2 linked regions of the Pseudoxanthobacter soli DSM 19599 genome follow. Each later gene encodes a partner of the first gene's protein in a complex. Links are inferred from orthologs where the notes say so. Each region holds a gene or a part of one and is shown in the gene's direction. Other genes may lie near its edges. The genes, in order: uvrB and BUF17_RS05585.

What was found.
Region 2: the proteins of uvrB (region 1) and BUF17_RS05585 are in contact, whole or in part, in a crystal structure (PDB 7EGT), measured with the Thermus thermophilus proteins. The link is inferred for Pseudoxanthobacter soli DSM 19599 from one-to-one orthologs. Residues at the interface, in WP_096411307.1 of Thermus thermophilus: Glu23, Leu25, Arg26, Asp27, Gly28, Glu29, Arg30, Phe31, Arg55, Glu326, Asp327, Phe328, Glu379, Ser382, Gln383, His398, Gly400, Arg401; in WP_096412145.1 of Thermus thermophilus: His654, Arg656, Phe657, Gln666, Asp668, Glu669, Lys680, Arg681, Leu682, Ser683, Lys685, Tyr686, Ala687.

Annotation. Positions count from the first base shown.
Region 1 is NZ_FRXO01000003.1:575,404-586,289, forward strand. The notes cover bases 3,326-6,726. They hold uvrB (excinuclease ABC subunit UvrB), read left to right. Parts: upstream 3,326-3,682; coding sequence 3,683-6,526; downstream 6,527-6,726. Other genes in these bases: BUF17_RS10150 (D-alanine--D-alanine ligase family protein), read right to left, coding at 3,326-3,391; BUF17_RS10160 (S1 family serine peptidase), read left to right, coding at 6,616-6,726. In the rest of the region: trxA (thioredoxin), read left to right, coding at 269-1,201; BUF17_RS10140 (LON peptidase substrate-binding domain-containing protein), read left to right, coding at 1,285-1,971; BUF17_RS10145 (Trm112 family protein), read left to right, coding at 2,028-2,255; more of BUF17_RS10150, read right to left, coding at 2,318-3,325; more of BUF17_RS10160, read left to right, coding at 6,727-7,752; BUF17_RS22905 (hypothetical protein), read right to left, coding at 8,197-8,343; BUF17_RS10175 (class I SAM-dependent methyltransferase), read left to right, coding at 8,982-9,611; BUF17_RS10180 (efflux RND transporter periplasmic adaptor subunit), read right to left, coding at 9,656-10,558; BUF17_RS10185 (DUF1656 domain-containing protein), read right to left, coding at 10,731-10,886. UniProt on the Escherichia coli protein: The UvrABC repair system catalyzes the recognition and processing of DNA lesions. A damage recognition complex composed of 2 UvrA and 2 UvrB subunits scans DNA for abnormalities.
Region 2 is NZ_FRXO01000002.1:241,157-251,685, reverse strand. The notes cover bases 4,122-7,165. They hold BUF17_RS05585 (ATP-dependent helicase), read left to right. Parts: upstream 4,122-4,459; coding sequence 4,460-6,871; downstream 6,872-7,165. Other genes in these bases: BUF17_RS05580 (hypothetical protein), read left to right, coding at 7,120-7,165; tehA (dicarboxylate transporter/tellurite-resistance protein TehA), read left to right, coding at 4,122-4,374. Outside these bases: BUF17_RS05605 (quinone-dependent dihydroorotate dehydrogenase), read left to right, coding at 1-881; BUF17_RS05600 (MATE family efflux transporter), read right to left, coding at 833-2,236; BUF17_RS05595 (histone deacetylase family protein), read left to right, coding at 2,474-3,379; more of tehA, read left to right, coding at 3,433-4,121; more of BUF17_RS05580, read left to right, coding at 7,166-7,743; murA (UDP-N-acetylglucosamine 1-carboxyvinyltransferase), read left to right, coding at 7,831-9,120; BUF17_RS05570 (DUF2948 family protein), read left to right, coding at 9,251-9,691; hisD (histidinol dehydrogenase), read left to right, coding at 9,809-10,529. UniProt on the Escherichia coli protein: A helicase with DNA-dependent ATPase activity. Unwinds DNA duplexes with 3'-5' polarity. Translocates on single-stranded DNA with 3'-5' polarity. Initiates unwinding more efficiently from a nicked substrate than double-stranded DNA.

The DNA of each region.
Region 1 (10,886 bases):
GGCCGAAGGCGTGCCGGTGGCCCGGCCGCAGCCGGTTTCCGGCGACGATTTGACCGGCCGCATCGACAGCGGCAACGGACCGGGTGCATCCCGGAACGGAAATATGCGATGGTCGCCGGAGCGGCGGTCCGTTCCGGCCGCGCGGCGGCACCCGGGGCGGATCCGGATCGCCCGGCGGAACGAGATTTCGGGTGCCGGGTTCCGGATATCCCGGCGGCGAGACGAACGCGGGCGCGAGGCCCGATCGGAAGAAGAAGGACGACGATCCATGAGCGAGTCCCTCCTGTTCGGCAATGCCGCCCCCGCGAAGGCCGCGGCGCCCTCCGCGGCCGCGGACGATGTGGTGAACACCACGACGGCCACCTTCGCTCAGGACGTGCTGGCGCCGTCGCGCCAGGTGCCGGTGCTGGTCGATTTCTGGGCGCCGTGGTGCGGCCCGTGCAAGCAGCTCGCCCCGGTGATCGAGAAGGTGGTGCGCGCCGCCAAGGGCCGCGTCCGCCTCGTCAAGATGAACATCGACGACCATCCGGAAATCGCCGGCCAGCTCGGCATCCGCTCCATTCCCGCCGTCATCGCCTTCGCCAACGGCCAGCCGGTCGACGGCTTCATGGGCGCGGTGCCGGAAAGCCAGATCCAGGCCTTCATCGACCGCATCGCCGGCCCCGGCGGCGGCCCGGACATCGCCGCCGTTCTCGACGAGGCCGATGCGCTGCGCGCCTCCGGCGACATCGAGGGCGCGACCGCCCGCTATGCCGCCGTGATCGAGGCCGATCCCGAGGCGGTGCGTGCCTTCGCCGGTCTGGCGCAGATCGCCGTCGCCGAGGGCGACCTCGACGGCGCGCGCGAGACGCTGGCCGCCGTGCCGCCGGAGAAGGCCAACGATCCGGCGCTGGCGGCGGTGCGCGCGGCCATCGAGCTTGCCGAGCAGGCGGCCGATCTCGGCGACGGCGCCGTGCTGGCGCGGGAGGTCGAGGTCGACCCCGACAACCATCAGGCCCGGTTCGATCTGGCGCTGTTGCTCGCGGCCCAGAACGACCGGCAGGGTGCGCTCGATCACCTGATCGAGATCATCCGCCGCGACCGCACCTGGAACGAGGACGGCGCGCGCAAGCAGCTGCTGCAGTTCTTCGAGGCATGGGGCCCGAAGGATCCGATGACGCGGGAGGGCCGGCGGCGGTTGTCGTCGGTATTGTTCTCCTGAACGGCGCGAGCCGTTGCCGGGTGCCGCGCTATTGCGCCGCCGACGGACAGGGCTGGACCGATCTCGATGAGGAAGACGCCGACATGGCCGGCACTATAGCGTCCCTTCGCCAGCCGACGAACCTGCCGGATGTGATTCCGGTCTTTCCGCTTTCCGGGGCGCTGCTGCTGCCGCGGGGACAGATGCCGCTCAACGTGTTCGAGCCGCGCTATCTGGAGATGGTGGACGCTGTGCTGGGCGGCGACCGGCTGATCGGCATCGTGCAGCCGCGCTTCGATCTCGGGCTCGGTGACGACGAGCTGGACGACCGTCCGCCGCTGTGCGGCGTCGGCTGCGCCGGCCGCATCACCGCGTTCCAGGAAAGCGACGACGGCCGCTACGTCATCAATCTCACCGGCGTGGCGCGCTTCCAGATCGTCGAGGAACTCGAAAGCGACAAGCCGTTCCGGCTGTGCCGCATCACCACCCGCTCGTTCGCCGAGGACTTCGTGCCGGATTCCCGCGAATCTGATGTCGACCGCGGCACGCTGCTGGAGACGTTCCGGGCCTATCTCGACGCCAACGAGCTGGAGACCGACTGGCCGAGCGTGGAACGGGCCTCCAACGAGGTGCTCGTCAACGCATTGTCGATGATGAGCCCCTACGGGCCGGCGGAGAAGCAGGCCCTGCTGGAGGCGCCGGACCTGAAGGCGCGCTCCGAGACGCTCATCGCCATCACCGAGATGGAGCTGGTGAAGTCCGACCGTGAGGGCGGCCCGCGCATCAACTGATCCTTTCCGTCCGGGTCGGCCGATCCGGACGGCGAGGCTGCACCGGAGACAGGACGTTGTCCGACGAAGCGAACAGGAGCGGGGCGTTCGAACCCGCCGCGGCGCCGCCGCGGAAGGTGGATCCGAAGCTTCTGGAGCTTCTGGTGTGCCCGCTGACCAAGACCACCCTCGAATATGATGCCGGCGCGCAGGAACTCGTCTCGCGTGCCGCCCGGCTCGCCTTCCCGATCCGCGACGGCGTGCCGATCATGCTGGCCGAGGAGGCGCGGCCGCTGGAGGATTGAGCCGGAGGGAACGCTTCTCCGCGATCCGGCCACTGGCCACCGACCTCCGGTTTCCCGGCGCCTCAAGCGCCGCGTGCGAGGCCGTGCGCCACCAGCCGGTCGATCAGCTCGGCATAGCCGATGCCGCTCGCCGCCATCGCCTTCGGATACATGCTGATGTCGGTGAAGCCCGGAATGGTGTTGACCTCGTTGACGAGGAACTGTCCGTCCGGCTTCAGGAAGAAATCGACCCGGGCCATGCCGTCGCAGCCGACCGCGCGGAACGCCTCGGCCGCCGTCGCGCGGATGGCGGCTTCGGTCTCCTCCGGCAGATCGGCCGGCACCTTGAGGGCCGCGCCGTCCGCATCGACATATTTGGCGTCGTAGCTGTAGAAGCCGTGGCTCGCCGCGGGCACGATCTCGCCCGGCCGCGACACGGTGAGCGAACCGTCGGCGGCCTCCAGCACGCTGCACTCGACCTCGCGCCCCTCGACGAATTCCTCCGCGAGCAGCTTGCCGTCGTGCCGGAACCCCTCGGCGAGCGCGGCGTCGTAATCCGCCGCGCCGGCGACCTTGCTGACCCCGACCGACGAACCCTGCCGCGCCGGCTTGACGAACACCGGCAGGCCGAGCGCGCGCTCGATCTCCGCGAACGCGGGCCCGTCGCCCGGCCGGATCACCACCGCGCGGGCGGTCGGAACGCCCGCGGCCCGGAGCAGCCGCTTGGCGATGTCCTTGTCGAGCGCGGCGGCCGAGCCGAGGATGCCGCAGCCGACAAGCGGCACGCGCGCGACCTCGGCGGCGCCCTGCACCGAGCCGTCCTCGCCGTGGGGGCCGTGGAGCACGGGAAAGACCAGATCGATCGTGTCGAGATCGCGAACCGTGCCGTCGGCGCGGAGCGCCAGCATCCGGCCGCGTCCGCCCGGCACGAGCACGAGCTCGGTGCCCCGCTCCGGCTGCGACAGGCTGCCGTCCTCGAACCGGCTCTTCAGCCATCGTCCGTCGCGGGTGACGAACACCGGGACGGCGTCGTACCGCGCCGGATCGAGCGCCCGCATGACGTTGGTCGCCGACATGACCGAGACCTCGTGCTCGGCGGAACGGCCGCCGAACAGCACGGCGATGCGCAGCCTCGATTTCGTCCGCTCGTCCGTCATCGCAAGCTCCGTTCGCGCCTCGTCCGCCGGCATGCGGCACGCGCCGGCACGGACCGGCATTTCTAGGGCGGCCATGGTGAACAATTCGCAAAATGCCGGTCGGCGGGACCCTCTGCCGCCGCGCCCGGAAGGAAGGCGTGGCGGTTGCAGCGCGGGCGCCGAGAACCCATATCCCGGGACTGCACCGGCAGCGCGGATCGTGCTATAGGAATTTTTTCCAGAACGGATTCGAGCCGGCTTGCCTCGCGTCCGGTCCGCCACGCCCGGATGATCGAACCCGGATGATTGCCCATGACCCGGTCCCCGCGTTCCCGCGCCCCGTCCGCTCGCCCGTCCGATGCCGGCGGCGATGATGCTTTGCCGTCTCAGGATTTCTCGTCCGGCGTCGGCGAGGGCGCGCCGGACGGGTTCGGCGAGGCGCCGCAGCGCAGCCTTCGCGGCCGGCTGACCGGGTCCGTGTCCGATTGGGCGGCCGAGATCGAGGGCGACGCCGAGCGCATCGACGCCGAGGAACACCTCTGGGGTCCGGCCGCGGCTGCCGAGCCGGCTGCCAAACCCGCGCGCCCGGCCAGACCGAAGACCGAGGCGCCGCCGGCCGCGAAGGCGCGCGGCAAGGCGAAGGCGGGGCCGAAGGGCGGCGAGGCGGCGGACGCCCGCTCGCGCGTCGCCGGCGGCCTCAACCCCGTCGCCGGCCTCGACATCGCGCTGGAGGATGTCGGCGCGCTGCCGCAGAACGCCGTCACCGCGACGGTCGCCGCCCTCGAACATCTGATCCAGAACGGCCGCAAGGAGTTCGACGGCAAGCCTTGGACGCCGCATCGTCCGCCCCGGCCGGAGAAGTCGGAAGGCGGCATCCCGTTCAAGGTGGCCTCGCCGTTCGAGCCGCGCGGCGACCAGCCGACCGCGATCGCCGACCTCGTCGAGGGCATCGGCTCCGGCGACCGCACCCAGGTGCTGCTCGGCGTCACCGGCTCCGGCAAGACCTTCACCATGGCGAACGTCATCGAGCGCACCCAGCGCCCGGCGCTGGTGCTCGCCCCGAACAAGACGCTGGCCGCCCAGCTCTATGGCGAGTTCAAGGCGTTCTTCCCCGACAACGCGGTGGAATATTTCGTCTCGTACTACGATTATTACCAGCCGGAAGCCTACGTTCCGCGCACGGATACCTATATCGAGAAGGAATCCTCCATCAACGAGCAGATCGACCGGATGCGCCACTCGGCGACCCGCTCGCTGCTCGAACGCGACGATGTCATCATCGTCGCCTCGGTGTCGTGCATCTACGGTATCGGTTCGGTCGAGACCTACACCGCGATGACCTTCGGCCTCGAGATCGGCGAGCGCATCGACCAGCGCCAGCTCCTCGCCGACCTCGTCGCCCTGCAATACAAGCGCGCCGACATCAATTTCGTCCGCGGCACCTTCCGGGTGCGCGGCGACACGGTGGAGATCTTCCCCGCCCACTACGAGGACCGCGCCTGGCGCGTCTCGATGTTCGGCGACGAGATCGAATCCATCACGGAGTTCGATCCCCTGACCGGCAGCCGCACCGGCGAGCTGAAATTCGTCAAGATCTACGCCAACTCGCATTATGTGACGCCGCGGCCGACCCTCAACCAGGCGATGAAGAGCATCCGCGACGAGCTGAAGGCGCGGCTCGTGGAGCTGGAAAAGGCCGGCCGGCTGCTGGAGGCCCAGCGGCTGGAGCAGCGCACCCGGTTCGACCTGGAGATGATGGAGGCGACCGGCTCCTGCGCCGGCATCGAGAACTATTCGCGCTACCTCACCGGCCGCCTGCCCGGCGAGCCGCCGCCGACGCTGTTCGAATATCTGCCCGACAACGCGCTCGTGTTCATCGACGAGAGCCACGTCACCGTGCCCCAGATCGGCGGCATGTATCGCGGCGACTTCCGCCGCAAGGCGACGCTCGCCGAATACGGCTTCCGCCTGCCGTCGTGCATGGACAACCGGCCGCTGCGCTTCGAGGAATGGGATGCGATGCGGCCGCAGACGGTCGCCGTCAGCGCCACGCCGGCAGCGTGGGAGATGGAGGAAGCCGGCGGCGTGTTTGCCGAGCAGGTCATCCGCCCGACCGGTCTGGTCGATCCGCCGGTGGAAATCCGCCCCGCCAAGGCGCAGGTGGACGATCTCCTCGGCGAGGTGCGCGCGGTGGCCGCCCGCGGCTATCGCAGCCTCGTCACGGTGCTGACGAAGCGCATGGCCGAGGATCTCACCGAATATCTCCACGAGCACGGCGTCCGGGTGCGCTACATGCACTCCGACATCGACACGCTGGAGCGCATCGAGATCATCCGCGACCTGCGCCTCGGCGCCTTCGACGTGCTGGTCGGCATCAACCTGCTGCGCGAGGGTCTCGACATACCGGAATGCGCGCTGGTGGCGATCCTCGATGCCGACAAGGAAGGCTTCCTGCGCTCCGAGACGTCGCTGGTCCAGACCATCGGCCGCGCGGCGCGCAATGTCGACGGCCGGGTGCTGCTCTATGCCGACAGGATGACCGGCTCGATGGAGCGGGCGATCGCGGAAACCAGCCGCCGCCGCGACAAGCAGCTCGCCTACAATGCCGAGCACGGCATCACGCCGGAATCGGTGAAGAAGGCGATCGGCGACATCCTCGATTCGGTCTACGAGCGCGACCGCGTCACGGTCGATGCCGGCTTCGCCGACGAAGGCGCGCTGGTCGGCCACAATCTCAAGGCCCACATGGCGGACCTGGAGAAGCGGATGCGCGACGCCGCCGCCAACCTGGAGTTCGAGGAAGCCGCCCGCCTGCGCGACGAGCTCAAGCGGCTGCAGGCGACCGAACTCGCGGTTGCCGACGATCCGCTCGGCCGTCAGGCGGAGGTGGAAGCCTCCGCCGGCCGGTTCAAGGGCGAACGCCGTTACGGCTCCAGCGCCAACCTGCCGCCGAAGCCCGGCGCGGGCTCCAAGGTCCGCGCGCCGGATCTCGACGATATGGGGCCAGGCACCGACCGCGAAATCCCCCTCGGCCTCGACGCTCCGCTGCCCGAGCGGCCCGATCCCGGCACCGCCAATTTCAAGCCGCGCGGCGCCCGCGGCGGGCAATCCTCCGGCGGCAAGCCGGGCACCCGCGCCAGTTCCCGCCGGCGATAACGGGGGCAGGGGCGGTGCAGAGGACGAACCGATCCGATGGCAGGCCTCGGCCCGCGCGACGCGCGGCGCTTCTCTGTCTGGCGGCGGGCGTGTGGGGCCTCGCCGCAAGCGCCGCCGCCAACGTCATCGACGGCGCGGACGACCGGGAGTCCCTGATTGCCGCCGCGGGCCGGCTCGGGCTCGACGCCGCCGAGGTCGCCCGCATCCGCAAGGCGACCGGCTTCGTCGGCTGCCTGTCGCCGTCGCCGTCGATGGGCACGGGCGTGCTGTTTCTCGACGGCGCGCAGGTGCTGACCGCCGCGCACATCCTGTTCGAGCCCTCGGGCCGGCCGCGCTCGAAATGCTTCTTCAAGAACCAGGACGCCGATCCGGTGGTGGTCGATCTCGTCACCGTCGACGGCTATGCTCGCTTCGGGGCCGCCCGTCCGAAGCCCGGCTCGGCGGAGGACTATGCGGTCGTGCGGCTCGCCGCGCCGGTCGCCGGGGCCGTTCCGTTCGGCGCCGCGGAGGCGCCGCCCGCCGTGGGGGAACGTCTCGTCGTCATCACCGCCCACCCGGCGGGCATGGCGAAGGAGGTCGACAAGGGCGTGCCGGTGGCGCAGGGCTGCGTGATCAGGAAGGTGCCGGCTCTCAAGCCCACCACACCCAAGCCCACCCCCACACCCAAGTCCACCACCACACCCAATCCCGCTGCCACGCCGGGAAGCGCCGGCGCGGCCGGTGCCTCCGGCCCGGCGCAGCCGTTCCGCACCGATTGCGATGCCACCGGCTCGTCCTCGGGCGGTGCGAACCTGATGCGCCTCGATGGCGGGCAGGGCGGCGGCCCGCTGGTGCTGCGCGGCATCACCATCTCCACCGGTCCGTGGCGCAATCCGAAACTCGCCGGGGCGCCCTATGACGAGCGCAAGGGCAGCTTCACCACCGCGCTCGACGTTTCCGGCGCCATCGCCGCGGCCGGGCGCGACCTCGCCCGCACGGCGCCGCCCCCGCCGGCCGGGGCCGGGGGCGTCGCTTCGGCCGCCGTGCAGGTGCGCGCCGTCCCGGTCGGCAGCGTCGACCTTTCGGGTGTCGACCTTTCCGGTGTGGACCTGTCCGGCGCGGCCGCGCCGCCCGAAGCCGGCGTCGCGGTTCCGACCGGACCCGGCCTGCCGGGCGTCGATGTCGGCCGGGCCACCCGGCGGGCCGTGCCCGGCATCACCGGGAAATCCACTGCCGTCCAGCCCTGAAACCCGCGTCCCGCTCTCGCCGCGCGTTCTGCCTGATGACAGCCGCGCGGAGATCGGTTATCGAAGAACACGGTCGCAGGGCGGACGAGATGCCTGCCGGCGGCCCGCCGCAGAGAGGGCGATGCGCCTCCGATGCCGGCTGCGCGGGTGTAGTTCAGTGGTAGAACGACAGCTTCCCAAGCTGTATGTCGTGGGTTCGATTCCCATCACCCGCTCCAGATTTCCGCTTCCGATCGCGATGACCGAAGATCGCCTTCGGCCCCTCGGGCCGCCGGGGCGTCGTCACGCCTGATCGTGCTTCGGAGCGCTTTCCGATCTGATGGAAACATCGGATCGACAGGAAAACGCTCCGGATTCAAAAGCTTGAGCATTTGCTTGTCGTTCAGATCGGTTTGATCTGAACGGGACATGCGCGCGAGCGCTTTCCGGTCTGAACGCATGGGCTCAGGGCGGCCGCCGCACATAGCCGGCGGATACCTGCGCGGCCATGAAGTCGCGTTCGGCCTGCAGCAGCGCCACCTCGTCGAGCAGCAGGCGAACGGCCCGCCACGCGCCGCCCGATTCCACGATGAAATCCTCGACTTCGTCCACCGGCGGTCGCTCGGTCCATCCGCTCCGATCCATGGGTTCGTTCATCGCCGTGCCCGCTCGCTTTCGGTTTTGCATCCCGCTTGGCCCGCATCCCGCTTGGCCAAATCCCACTTGGCCCGCATCCCGCTTGGCTCGCATCTCGCCTGGCCAAATCCCGTCTGGCCGCGTCTCGCGTGACCCCGTCACCGATTCGCCCGGCGCCGGAACGGGGCTCGCCCCGCTGGCCGGGACGGACGCTCGTGGTTCCATGCTCCATCCGGCTATGGATTCCATAAGAACAAAACAGGTACAAATGGAATCTGATGCCATGCCCGGCCGGTCCACCGGCAATGTCGGCGGGTGCCACTCAGCAACTGTCACAATGCCGCGCTAGGCATGGTTCGTCGGGATCGTACCGGTCCGGATGACGGGAATGCTCAAGCTGTTGAAATGCGGAGCGCATCCGCGTGGCCGGGCGCCGCCCGTGCCCGCTGCCCGCGCTCCGGTGAGTGTCGCGCGCGGGCGGCCGGAAGGCCGTCGCGTTCGTGACCGTTCCGTTTGCGAGAGGCATGATGAAGAGCGCAGCGACATCCGGCACGGCGGACAGGGATCGCACCCCGTCGATCGCGGTTCATTCCACGGCGGACCTCGAGCATCACATGGTCGAGAAGGCCTATGCCCGCTGGGCGCCCGTCTACGATGCCATCATCGGCCCGGTGTTCCTCGCCGGGCGCCGCGCCGCCGCCCAGGCGGCCGGCCGGGTCGGCGGCCGCATCCTCGAAATCGGCGTCGGTACCGGGCTGTCCTTCCCCGATTATGATGCTTCCACCGAGATCACCGGCATCGACCTGTCGGAGCCGATGCTGGAAAAGGCGCGCCAGAAGGCTGGCACCGGCCGGTTCCCCCAGGTCAAGGCGCTGGCGCAGATGGATGCCCACGACCTCGCCTTCCCGGATTCCAGCTTCGACTGCGTGGTGGCGCAGTTCGTCATCACGCTGGTGCAGTCGCCGGAACGGGTGCTGGACGAATGCGCCCGCGTGGTCCGGCCGGGCGGTGAGGTCGTTCTCGTCAACCACCTCTATTCGGAAACGGGCGTCGCCGCGGCTGTGGAACGCTGGTTCGCCAGGCGCACCCGGCACCTCGGCCTCCGGCCCGAATTTCCCTTCGCCCGCATCGCGGCGTGGCGGGAAACCCGGCCGGAAATGACGCTGGTGGAACGCACGGCGTTGAAGCCGTTCGGCGTCTACACGCTGATCCGCTTCCGCAAGGAGCCGGTCGCCTCCGTCTGAACGCCGCCGGTTCGCGCCGTGCCGCGAACCGGTCCCCGCGCTTCTCAGGGCGCCGGCTTGGCGCCGGTGCCGGCGGTCTGCGGCAGGATCTCGACGCTGGCGGTGCGGCCGACGACGAGCTTCACCCCCGCGGGCAGCGGCTGGTCGAGTTCGATGCGCACCGGCACGCGCTGGGCGAGGCGCACCCAGTCGAAGGTCGGATCGATCCGGGCGAGCAGGCTCGAACTCGCCGCGACGTTGCTGCTGGAAATGCCGCCGGCGATGCTCTGCACCCGCCCGGTGACCACGGGGTCGTCGCCGAGCAGCACCACCACGGCGCGGTCGCCGACCGCGATGCGCGACAGCTTCGTCTCCGGGAAATAGCCGTCGACATAGAAGGAATCGCTGTCGATCAGCGCGAACACGGGGTGGCCGGTCGTCACGTAGTCGCCCTTGCGCATGGTGAAGTTGGTGACGATGCCGTCCACCGGCGCCTTGACGCGGGTCCGCTCCAGGTTGAGGGCGGCGAGGTCGCGGTCCGCCGTCGCCTGCTCGACCGCCGCCGTGGCCATGGCGGCGTCGGTGTCGACGGTCTGCTTCTCTTCGGCCGTGACCGTGAGGTCGGTGAGCTGGCTGTAGCGCTGCTGGTTGCGCTCTGCGAGCACCAGAGCGGCCTTCTTGCTGGCGAGCACGGCCTCCGCCTGCCGGAGCGCGATCTCGTAGCGCGAGGGATCGATCCGGAACAGCAGGTCGCCGGCCTTGACCTGCTGGTTATCGGTGGCGAGCACCTCCACGACCAGGCCCGAGACGTCCGGCGTCAGCCCGACAACATCGGCGGTCACCTGCCCGTCGCGCGTCCACGGGGCATCCATGTAGTAGACCCAGAGCTGGTAGCCGACCAGGGAGGCGACGGCGACGACGATGAGCGTGGCCACCACGCGGAAGATGCGGCTGAACCAGTGGCTCATGAAAAGGTCCGTCCGGTGTTTCGGGCGATCATCGCCAAATCCTCATGGGAAGGTAAGCCCTTGGGAAGGTAAGCCCTTGGGAAGGTAAGTCCTTGGGAAGGTAAGCCCTCGGGAAGGTCAGTCCGCGGGAAGGTGGTCAGGCCCGGTCGGCGGCGGCGCGGCGCGGGGAAACTCACGACGGCGTGTCTTCGCTGGCCGCCGTCGCCGGCAGGCCCAGATAGGGATGGGTGACGCCGACCGGAATCTGGAGCAGCGCGCCGAGCGCGATCACGAAGATCGCCAGATCGAACAGCGCGCGGTGCCAGATGAAGCGGTAGAGGCCGAAGCG
Region 2 (10,529 bases), on another replicon or contig:
TGCCCGACGCGCTGCTCGCCCTCGGCTTCGGTTTCACCGAGATCGGCACGATCACGCCGAAGCCGCAGCCCGGCAATCCCCGTCCGCGCATGTTCCGCCTGCCCGCGGACCACGGCGTCATCAACCGGCTCGGCTTCAACAGCGGCGGCCACGAGGGCGCGCGCCGGCGGCTTGCGGCCCGCGCCGGCCGACCCGGAATCGTCGGCATCAATGTCGGCGCCAACAAGGATTCGGAGGACCGCATCGGCGACTACGTGCTCGGCATCGAGCGCTTCGCCGACGTCGCCTCCTATTTCACCGTGAACGTCTCCTCGCCCAACACGCCGGGCCTGCGCGACCTTCAGGCGAAGGACGCGCTCGGCGCTTTACTGGTGCGGGTGCTCGCGGCACGCGACGCGGCGGCGGAGCGCCACGGCCGGCGGGTGCCGGTCCTTCTCAAGGTCGCGCCGGATCTGACCGACGAGGGTATCGACGACGTGGTCGAGACGGTCTCTGCGACCGCGCTCGACGGGCTCATCGTGTCGAACACTACCATCACCCGGCCCGGGCTGCGCGAGCCGGCGGCGCGCGAGACTGGCGGGCTTTCCGGCCGGCCGCTGTTCCCGCTCTCGACGCAGGTGCTGGCGAAGTTCCGCCTCAGGCTCGGCACGCGGCTGCCGCTCGTCGGCGTCGGCGGCATCGATTCGCCCGAAACCGCCTTCGCCAAGATCGCCGCGGGCGCGAGCCTGCTGCAGCTCTATACCGGGCTCGTCTACGAGGGGCCGGAGCTCGTGGGCGCGATCCTCAACGGGCTTTCCGCCGAACTGCGCCGCCGCGGCCTCGCCTCGCTCGATCAGGCGGTCGGGTGCGAGGCGGCGGAGTGGGCGGCAAGGGGGGCGTAGGGGGCAGCGGCGAAGGCCCGCTTCAGCCGGCGCGGCAGGCAGGCGGCCAGCGTCAGACCGCGCAGGCCGAAGAAGCCGATCAGCGCCGCCCACAGTCCGTGGTTGCCGAACAGCGGCGCCAGCACGGCCCAGAGCGCGAAATAGCCGGCGAGCGAGACCAGCATCATGTCGCGCATGGTGCTCGACCACGTCGCGCCGATGAAGACCCCGTCGAGCTCGAAGGCGAGCACGCCGAAAGCCGGCGCCAGCAGCACCCAGAACAGATAGTGCCGGGCCATCTCGCGCACCTCCGGCGAGGCGGTCATCAGGTCGATGAGCGTCGGGCCGCCGAGGGCGAAGATCGCCGTGAGAATGCCCGCCATGAAGAAGCCCCAGCCGACCGAAAGCGTCACCGCGCGGCGGAAATCATCCGGCCGGCGGGCGCCGATCGCGCGTCCCGCGAGCTGTTCGGCGGCGGTGGCGAGGCCGTCGAGGAAATAGGATCCGGCAAGCACCAGATTGAACAGGACCGCGTTGGCCGCCAGCACCACGTCGCCATGCCGGGCGCCCTGGGCGGTGAAGAAGCCGAGGGCGGCGGTAAGCGCGACCGAGCGGATCATGATGTCGCGGTTGACGGCGAAGGTCGCGACGACCGCGCGCCGCTCGGCGAGCCGCGCCCACGCCGGCCAGGCGCCGCCGCGGGTGAGCACGATCACCACCACGATCCCCGCTATGGCGGCGACGGCCTCCGCCGCGACGGCCGCGCCGCCGGCGCCGGCAGTACCGAGGCCGAGCCCCCACACCAACGCCACCCCGGCGGCCATGTTGACGCCGTTGAGCAGCAGTTGCAGTGCGAGGCCGATGCCGGCGCGGCCGATGCCGACCACCCAGCCGAGCACGGAATAATTGAGCAGGGTGAGCGGGGCGGCGAGGATGCGCACCATGAAATAGCCGGCGAAGGCGGTGTTCACCGCCGGGCTTGCCCCGATCGCGGTGACGAACGCCCAGCACAGCGGCACCGCGCACACGACAAGCCCGGCGCCAAGCACGACCGCGGCCATCAGCGCGCGGGCCAGCACAGCCCGCTGCTCGGTTTTGTCGCCGGCCCCGAAGGCCTGCGCGGCAAGGCCTGTCGTGCCCATACGGAGGAACGAGAAGAACGAGAACAGGATGTCGAACGCCAGCGCACCGACGGCGATGCCGCCCATCATCGCCGCGTCGCCTGTCCAGCCGATCAGGGCGCCGTCGACGATGCCGACGAGGGGCGTCGACAGGTGCGCGAGCGTCATCGGCACTGCGATCGCGAGCACCGTGCGATGGCCGACGGAGGAGGGGCGCGTCGCGCCGGCCGGTTGGGTCGCTTCGTGAGGTGTCATAAAGGCCGGCATGGTCGGGAGTGCGGACGCGTGGGGGGAGGGGCGGACACGGTCGGGAGCCCGCCGCAAAGCCCGCCGGGCCAATCAGGCGCTTCCGTCTGGAAGAATTCAAGCCTGTTGTCGTGCCATCGGGGCGTGCCTGAAGGGCGATGAAAGCCGGTTTCGCCCGATGCCCGTCCCCTCTATCCTGCACACGCTTCCTCACATCCGGTTCGTGCTCAGCCCGGGATGGCCCCGATGCCCCTGCCGATCGTCCATCATTCCGACTATCACGCCGAGATCGGCGCCGATCATCGTTTTCCCATGGGCAAGTTCCGCCGACTCGCGGAAGTGCTGGTGGAGGAGGGGCTTGTGACGGGGGCGGACGGATTCCACGTTCCCGAGCCGGCCCCGTTCGAGTGGTTCGCCCGCGTCCACGACGAGACTTATGTCGAGCAGGTGTTCGCGTCCGACGTGCCCCGCGACGTGGCGCGGCGGATCGGCTTCCCGATGACGGAGACGGTGACCCGCCGCGGCCGGATGGCGACGTCCGGCACGGTGCTCGCCGCCCGCCTCGCGCTCGCCCACGGCATCGCCGCCAACACCGCGGGCGGCAGCCACCACGCGCGCCGCTCCGGCGGTGCGGGGTTCTGCGTGTTCAACGACGTGGCGGTGGCGATCCGAGCCCTTCTTGCCGAGGGGCGGATCGAGCGCGCGCTGGTGGTGGATTGCGATGTGCATCAGGGCGACGGAACCGCCGAGATCTTCTCGCAGGTGCCGGAGGTGTTCACGCTCTCGATCCATGCGGAGAAGAACTATCCGGCGGAGAAGGAGCGCTCGGACCTCGACGCCCCGCTGCCGGACGACACCGGCGACCGGGATTATGTCGCGCTGGTGCGCGAGATCGTGCCGAAAGCGGTCGTCAACCACCGGCCGGATATCGTGTTCTATCTCGCCGGGGTCGATCCTCATCGCGACGACAAGCTCGGCCGTCTCGCGCTGACGGACGCCGGCCTCGTCGAGCGCGACCGGTTCGTGATCGACGCGGTGCGCGAGGCCGGCGTGCCGCTCGCCGCCGTGATCGCCGGCGGCTACATGGACGACATCGACCTGCTCGCCCGCCGCCACGCCCTCATCCACCGCACGGCGGCGGAGTTCGTCTGATCCCCCAAAAGGTCACGTCGGCTTCTATCGTCCGGCTTCCGGAAAGGCCCGAAATGCGCTTCGACCGCCTGCCGTCGTCGTTCTTTTCCATCGTGCTCGGGCTCGTCGGCCTCGGCGGCGTGTGGCGGCTCGCCACGCGGCTGTGGGGGGTGCCGGCGCCGGTCGGCGAGGCGATCATCGCGCTTTCCTGCGTGATCTGGGTGGTGCTCGCCGTCGCGTTCGTGCTGCGCCACCTGCGCCACCCCGACGACCTCGCCGCGGAGCTGGCTCACCCGATCCAGTGCTGCTTCTGGGGCCTCGCCTTCGTCGCCACGCTGCTGCTGGTGCCGGGCGTGCGGCCCTATTCGATGGCGGCCGCGTGGGCGTTCTTCGCCGTCGGCATCGTCGGCCATGTCGGGTTCGTGATCTGGCGGGTCGGCAGCCTGTGGCAGGGCGGCCGCCCGGCGGAGGCGATGACGCCGGTGCTCTATCTGCCGCTCGTCGCCGGCAATTTCGCCTCGGCCATCGCCTGCGCATCGCTCGGCCTGCACGATCTCGGCCTGCTGTTCCTCGGGGCGGGGCTGTTCTCGTGGCTCGCGATCGAATCGACCGTTTGGATGCGGCTGTTCGCCCACGAATCGATGGCGCCGGCGGTGCGGCCGCTGCTCGGCATCCAGCTTGCGCCCTCGGTGGTCGGGCTCGTCGCCTATCTCAGCCTTCAGCCCGGGCCGCTGCCGGTGTTCGCCTATGCGCTGATGGGCTACGGCCTGCTGCAATATCTCGTGCTGCTGCGGCTCATGCCGTGGTTCGCGGTGTCGTGGTTCTCGCCGGCCTGGTGGGCGTTCTCGTTCGGCGTGACGGCTGCCGCCGGCGCGGCGATGCTGATGGTCATCAACGGCGCCGGCGGGGTGATGATCCCGATCTCTGTCGTGCTGTTCGGGCTCGCCAACGTCGCGATCCTGATCCTGGCCGTTGCGACGGTGCGCTTCGTGGCACGCGAAGCGCGGCCGCAATAGCCGCGCGCCCCTTCGATTTCGGCGTGGCTTTCCTATATCGTTCGAGATCCGTTCCACAGATTCGTTCAAGGTCGATCTCTTTCCGATGGTGCTTCCCGCCGGGCCGAACGCCCGCCCCTTCGACGACGATCCGCTGTTCGGCGATGCCGCGCCGCCGCCCGCGCCCCGGCCGGGCGGAATAGCCGCGCGTGCCCTCGGTGGCGGCGGGCGCGATCCCGCCTATCTCGAGGGGCTCAATCCCGAGCAGCGCCGCGCGGTCGAGACCGTCGATGGTCCGGTGCTGGTGCTCGCCGGTGCCGGCACCGGCAAGACGCGGGTGCTGACCACCCGCATCGCCCACATCATCGCCACCGGCCGCGCCGCACCGCACCAGATCCTCGCCGTCACCTTCACCAACAAGGCGGCCCGCGAGATGCGCCATCGCATCTCCGCCCTCGTCGGCGGCACGGTCGAAGGGATGGGCTGGCTCGGCACGTTTCATTCCATCGGCACCAAGATCCTGCGCCGCAACGCCGAGCTGGTGGGGCTGAAGTCCGATTTCACCATTCTCGACACCGACGATCAGCTTCGCCTGATGAAGCAGATCATCCAGGCGGAGAATCTCGACGAGAAGCGCTGGCCGGCCCGCCAGCTCGCCGCCCTGATCGACACCTGGAAGAACCGCGGCCTGACGCCGGACAAGGTGCCAGCCTCTGAGGGCAGGGGCTTCGCCAACGGCCGTGGGCAGGAGCTCTACGCCGCCTACCAGGACAGGCTGAAGGTGCTGAATGCGGTCGATTTCGGCGACCTCCTGGTCGAGCCGATTCGGCTGTTCCGCACCCACCCGGACGTGCTCGCCGACTACCAGCGCCGCTTCCGCTACATGCTGGTCGACGAGTATCAGGACACCAACGTCGCGCAATATCTGTGGCTGCGCCTTCTCGCGCAGAGCAATCCCAACATCTGCTGCGTCGGCGACGACGACCAGTCGATCTATGGCTGGCGCGGCGCCGAGGTCGACAACATCCTGCGCTTCGAGCACGATTTCCCGGGTGCCGCCGTCATCCGCCTCGAACGGAACTACCGGTCCACGGCGCCGATCCTGGCCGCGGCCTCGCACCTCATCGCCCACAACGAGGGCCGGCTCGGCAAGACGCTGTTCACCGACCGGCGCGATCCCGAGGCGGCGCTCGTCACGGTCGCCTCGTCGTGGGATTCCAACGAGGAAGCCCGCGCCATCGGCGACGAGATCGAGAGCCTGCAGCGCAAGGGCCACAAGCTCGACGAGATCGCCATCCTGATGCGCGCCTCGTTCCAGATGCGGGAGTTCGAAGACCGCTTCGTCACCCTCGGCCTGCCTTACCGGGTGGTCGGCGGCCCGCGTTTCTACGAGCGCATGGAGATCCGCGACGCGCTCGCCTATTTCCGGGCGACCGTGCAGCCGGCCGACGACCTCGCCTTCGAGCGCATCGTCAACACCCCCAAGCGCGGCCTCGGCGAAGCGACCATCAAGCTCTGCCACGACACCGCGCGCGCCCGGCGGATTCCGCTGATGGCGGCGGCGGCCGACCTGATCGACACCGAGGAAATCAAGCCCAAGGCCCGCGCCACCCTGCGTGATCTGCTCGGCGCCTTCGCCCACTGGCGCGCCGATCTCGACACCCGCCCGCACCACGAACTGGCCGAGACCATTCTCGACGAATCCGGCTACACCGAGATGTGGCGCCAGGACCGCTCCGCCGACGCGCCGGGCCGGCTGGAGAACCTGAAGGAACTGATCCGTTCCATGCAGGATTTCGAATCGATGACGAGCTTCCTTGAGCACGTCTCGCTGGTGATGGATGCCGAAAGCGACGCCAACCAGGATGCCGTCACGCTGATGACGCTGCACGGCGCCAAGGGGCTCGAGTTCGACACCGTGTTCCTGCCGGGCTGGGAGGAGGGGCTGTTCCCCCACCAGCGTTCGCTCGACGAGGGCGGCCGCGCGGGCCTGGAGGAAGAGCGCCGGCTCGCCTATGTCGGCCTCACCCGGGCGCGCAAGCGCGCCTATGTCTGGTTCGCGTCCAACCGCCGCGTCCACGGGATGTGGCAGACCTCGGTGCCGTCGCGCTTTCTCGACGAACTGCCGGAGGACCACGTCAACGTTCGCGAATCCGGTGGCGCCGGAGGGTATGGCGGCTACGGCGCGAGCCGATTCGACCGCTCCGACAGCTTCGGCTCGCGCTACACGACCCCGGGCTGGGAACGCGCTCGCGAGCGCACCCGCGACGCCTCCGGTGGCCCGCGCCCGATGTCGGCACCGGCGGCACGGCTGAGGTCCGGCGGCGCGACCATCGAGGGCGAGCTGGTCGCCAAGAGCGTGGTCGACGGCGGCTCGGACTTCACGGTGGGCGCGCGGGTTTTCCACCAGAAATTTGGAAACGGATCCGTTGCGGTTGTCGATGGAAACAAGCTGACGGTCGATTTCGACAAGGCCGGCCGGAAGAAGGTGCTGGATTCGTTCGTGGAACGGCTTTGAGCCGGGACCGCCGTCTGCGTCCGACGGACGGGCATCCGTTCCGGCCGCCGCTCTGGACACGGGAAATCCCCGGGCGCATACAATAATATTAGCTTACGAAATCGTTCGTGCCGCGCGGTGCTCCCTGCGGCGGGCAATGGCCCTCGGAATCGATCTCGGAGCGTCGGCCGCGGATCGGCCGGAACGTGCATTGCGTACAAAGCGGTGCGTCCGGATGGGCGGCCAGCCTCGCTCGGAAGGGACACGGTATGGGTTGTTTGCGCGCGGCGTCGGCGGATCGTCCGGTTTCGGCGACATCCGTCGGTCTCTGGTTGGTGCTGTTCGTGTCCAGCGTGCTCGCGGTCATGGTGGTGGCCGGCTTGCTGACGATGATCCCCGATGCCTGGTTCGTCGAGAACGGACCGATCGAGGACGCGCAGGTCGTGCTGCTCGTCGCGGCCGCTGCGATCTTCGTGGTCGGTGCGGTCGTCTCCCAAAGGCCCGAGATCCGGCTTGTCGCGTTCGGCTTCGCATTGCTGAGCCTCGCGATGGCCGACCGCGAACTCGATCTCGGCCTGACCAAGGCCCCGGCGTGGCTGACCTTCGCGATCAACGGATGGGCGCCGCACCTGCTGCTCGGCCTCGCGATGCTGATCGTGCTCGCGATCTATCGCCATGCGTTCTTCGACGCCGTGATCGCGGGGCTGCGCATGATCGCAAGCCCCGTCGGCATATGCCTGATCATCGCCTTCGTGTTCGCGCTCGCCGGCTGGCCGTTCGACAAGGGCTACTTCCGGATCACCCACGCCGCCGCCGACCGGTGGGAGGAGAGCACAGAGTTCGTCTCCTACGCCTGGATGGTCGCGGCCGCGATCGCGTTCCGGCCACGCTGACGGTGCTTGCGTCCCGGCCCGGGCTGGAGTACGCGGATCCATTCGGGAAAGCAGGCCGGCCCGGCGGCTTCGGGAACACGGAATTTCATGGACAAGATCAGGATCGTCGGCGGCGCGCCCCTTAACGGCACCATTCCGATCTCGGGCGCGAAGAATGCGGCCCTGCCGCTGATGATCGCGGGTCTCCTGACGGACGAGACGCTGACGCTGGAAAATCTGCCGCGCCTGCGCGACGTGCAGCTTCTGTTCCAGATCCTCTCCAATCACGGCGTCGATCACGCCATCCAGGGCAAGCGCAACGGCCAGGACGACATGACCGGCCAGACGGTCGACCTGTCCGCCCGCGCCATCGTCGACACCACCGCTCCCTATGAACTCGTCTCGAAGATGCGGGCGAGCTTCTGGGTGATCGGCCCGCTGCTCGCGCGCATGGGCGAGGCGCGGGTGTCGCTGCCCGGCGGCTGCGCCATCGGCACCCGGCCGGTCGATTTCTTCATCTCCGGCCTGAAGCAGCTCGGCGCCGAGATCGACATCGAGGGCGGCTACGCAGTCGCCCGTGCGCCGAAGGGGCTGGCCGGCGGGCGGGTGACGTTCCCGAAGGTCTCCGTCGGTGCCACCCACACGGTGATGATGGCCGCCACGCTCGCCAAGGGCGACACCGTGATCGAGAACGCCGCCCGCGAGCCGGAGATCGCCGACCTCGCCCGCTGCCTCACCGCCATGGGCGCGCGCATCGAGGGCGCGGGAACCAGCGAGATCCACATTTCCGGCGTGCCGCGCCTGTCCGGCGCCCGCCACCGCGTGCTGCCCGACCGCATCGAGACCGGCACCTATGCCATGGCTGTGGCCATGGCCGGTGGCGATGTGACCCTCGACGGGGCGAGCGCCGACCTGCTCGATGCCGTGCTGGACGTGCTGCGCGGGGCCGGCGCCGAGATCGACGTTCTCAACCACGGCATCCGCGTTCGCCGCAACGGACACGGCATCGACCCGGTCGAGGTCACGACCGCGCCTTTCCCGGGCTTTCCGACCGACCTTCAGGCCCAGCTCATGGCGCTGATGACGAAGGCCAAGGGCGTGTCGCACATCACCGAGACCATCTTCGAGAACCGCTTCATGCACGTGCAGGAGCTGGCCCGCTTCGGCGCCGACATCCGCCTCGACGGCGAGACGGCGACGATCACCGGCGTGGAGCGCCTGAAGGGCGCGCCGGTGATGGCGACGGACCTGCGCGCCTCGGTGTCGCTGGTGATCGCCGGCCTTGCGGCCGAGGGCGAGACGACGGTCAATCGCGTCTACCATCTCGACCGCGGCTTCGAGCGGCTGGAAGACAAGCTCTCGCGCTGCGGCGCCGAGATCGAGCGCCTGTCGGCCTGATGCGGGGCGGCACGCGCCGCCGCCTTCGCCGTTGCCCGTTATCCGTTCGTCTGTCCTGCGGCCGAGCGCCTTGCACGCGCACGGCGAACGGACTAACTACCGCCGGAAGGGATTATCCGGTGCCAGCCTCATGGATGTGATCAAGCTCATCGCGCTCGATGCGGAAGATCTCGCGATCGTTTCCGCCCATGTGCAGGATGCCGTGACCCGGCCGGGTCTTGCCCGCTGGCTCGCCGGCGAGCGCCGTTTCGTGCTGCCGCTCAACCGTTTCGCCTGGGAGAAGGCGCTCCGCGTCGGCGACAGGGCCGACGAGCGGCGCGCCGCCGTCCTTCATTTCGACCGCGTTTCCAGGGTGGTGTCGACAGGCATCCGGCCGGAGGACGACAAGACGGTGGCCGTGCTGCTGGCGGTCACCTTCGCCGCCAGCGACGAACCGGCCGGCGTCGTCACCCTTCATTTTGCCGGTGGCGGACGCATCCGTCTCGAGGTCGAGTGCATCGAGGCCCGGCTCGCCGATCTCGGCGGAGCCTGGGCGGCGCGTGCGCGGCCCGAGCACGAAGCGAGCGACTAAGCCGCCATACGCCGCGGTCGGCCGCACGGCCGGCGCACGGCGTTCCGCCCCGCATTCTCCGATCTGTTCTTCCCGTTCTTCTCGGCCTTCTTGGCCTGAAACTTTCGGCAGGTTGACTTGGCGATCCGCATTTCCACCCGACAGCCAGACTTCGAGGCCCGCTTCGCAGCCCTGCTCGCCACCAAGCGGGAGGTGTCCGAAGAGGTGGACGCCGCCGTGGCCGAGATCATCGCCGACGTGCGTGCCCGCGGTGATGCCGCGCTGATCGACCTCTCCGCCCGCTTCGATCGCGTCGACCTCGCGCATCTCGGCATCGCCGTCACACAGGCGGAGATCGATGCCGCCGAGGCGGCGGTGGACGGCCCGACCCGCGCTGCGCTGGAATTCGCCCGAGACCGCATCGAGGCCTATCACCGCCGCCAGAAGCCGGCCGACGAGCGCTATGTGGACAGCCTCGGCGTCGAGCTCGGTCATCGCTGGACCGCCATCGAGGCGGTCGGCCTCTACGTGCCCGGCGGCACGGCGAGCTATCCGAGTTCGGTGCTGATGAACGCGGTGCCGGCGAAGGTCGCGGGCGTGCCGCGCGTCGTCATGGTGGTGCCGGCACCCAACGGTGAGATCAATCCGCTCGTGCTGGTCGCCGCGCGGCTCGCCGGCGTCGACGAGATCTATCGCGTCGGCGGTGCCCAGGCGATCGCCGCTCTCGCCTATGGCACCGAGACCATCCGTCCGGTCGCCAAGATCGTCGGCCCCGGCAACGCCTATGTCGCGTGCGCGAAGCGCCGCGTGTTCGGAACCGTCGGCATCGACATGGTGGCCGGTCCCTCCGAAGTGCTGG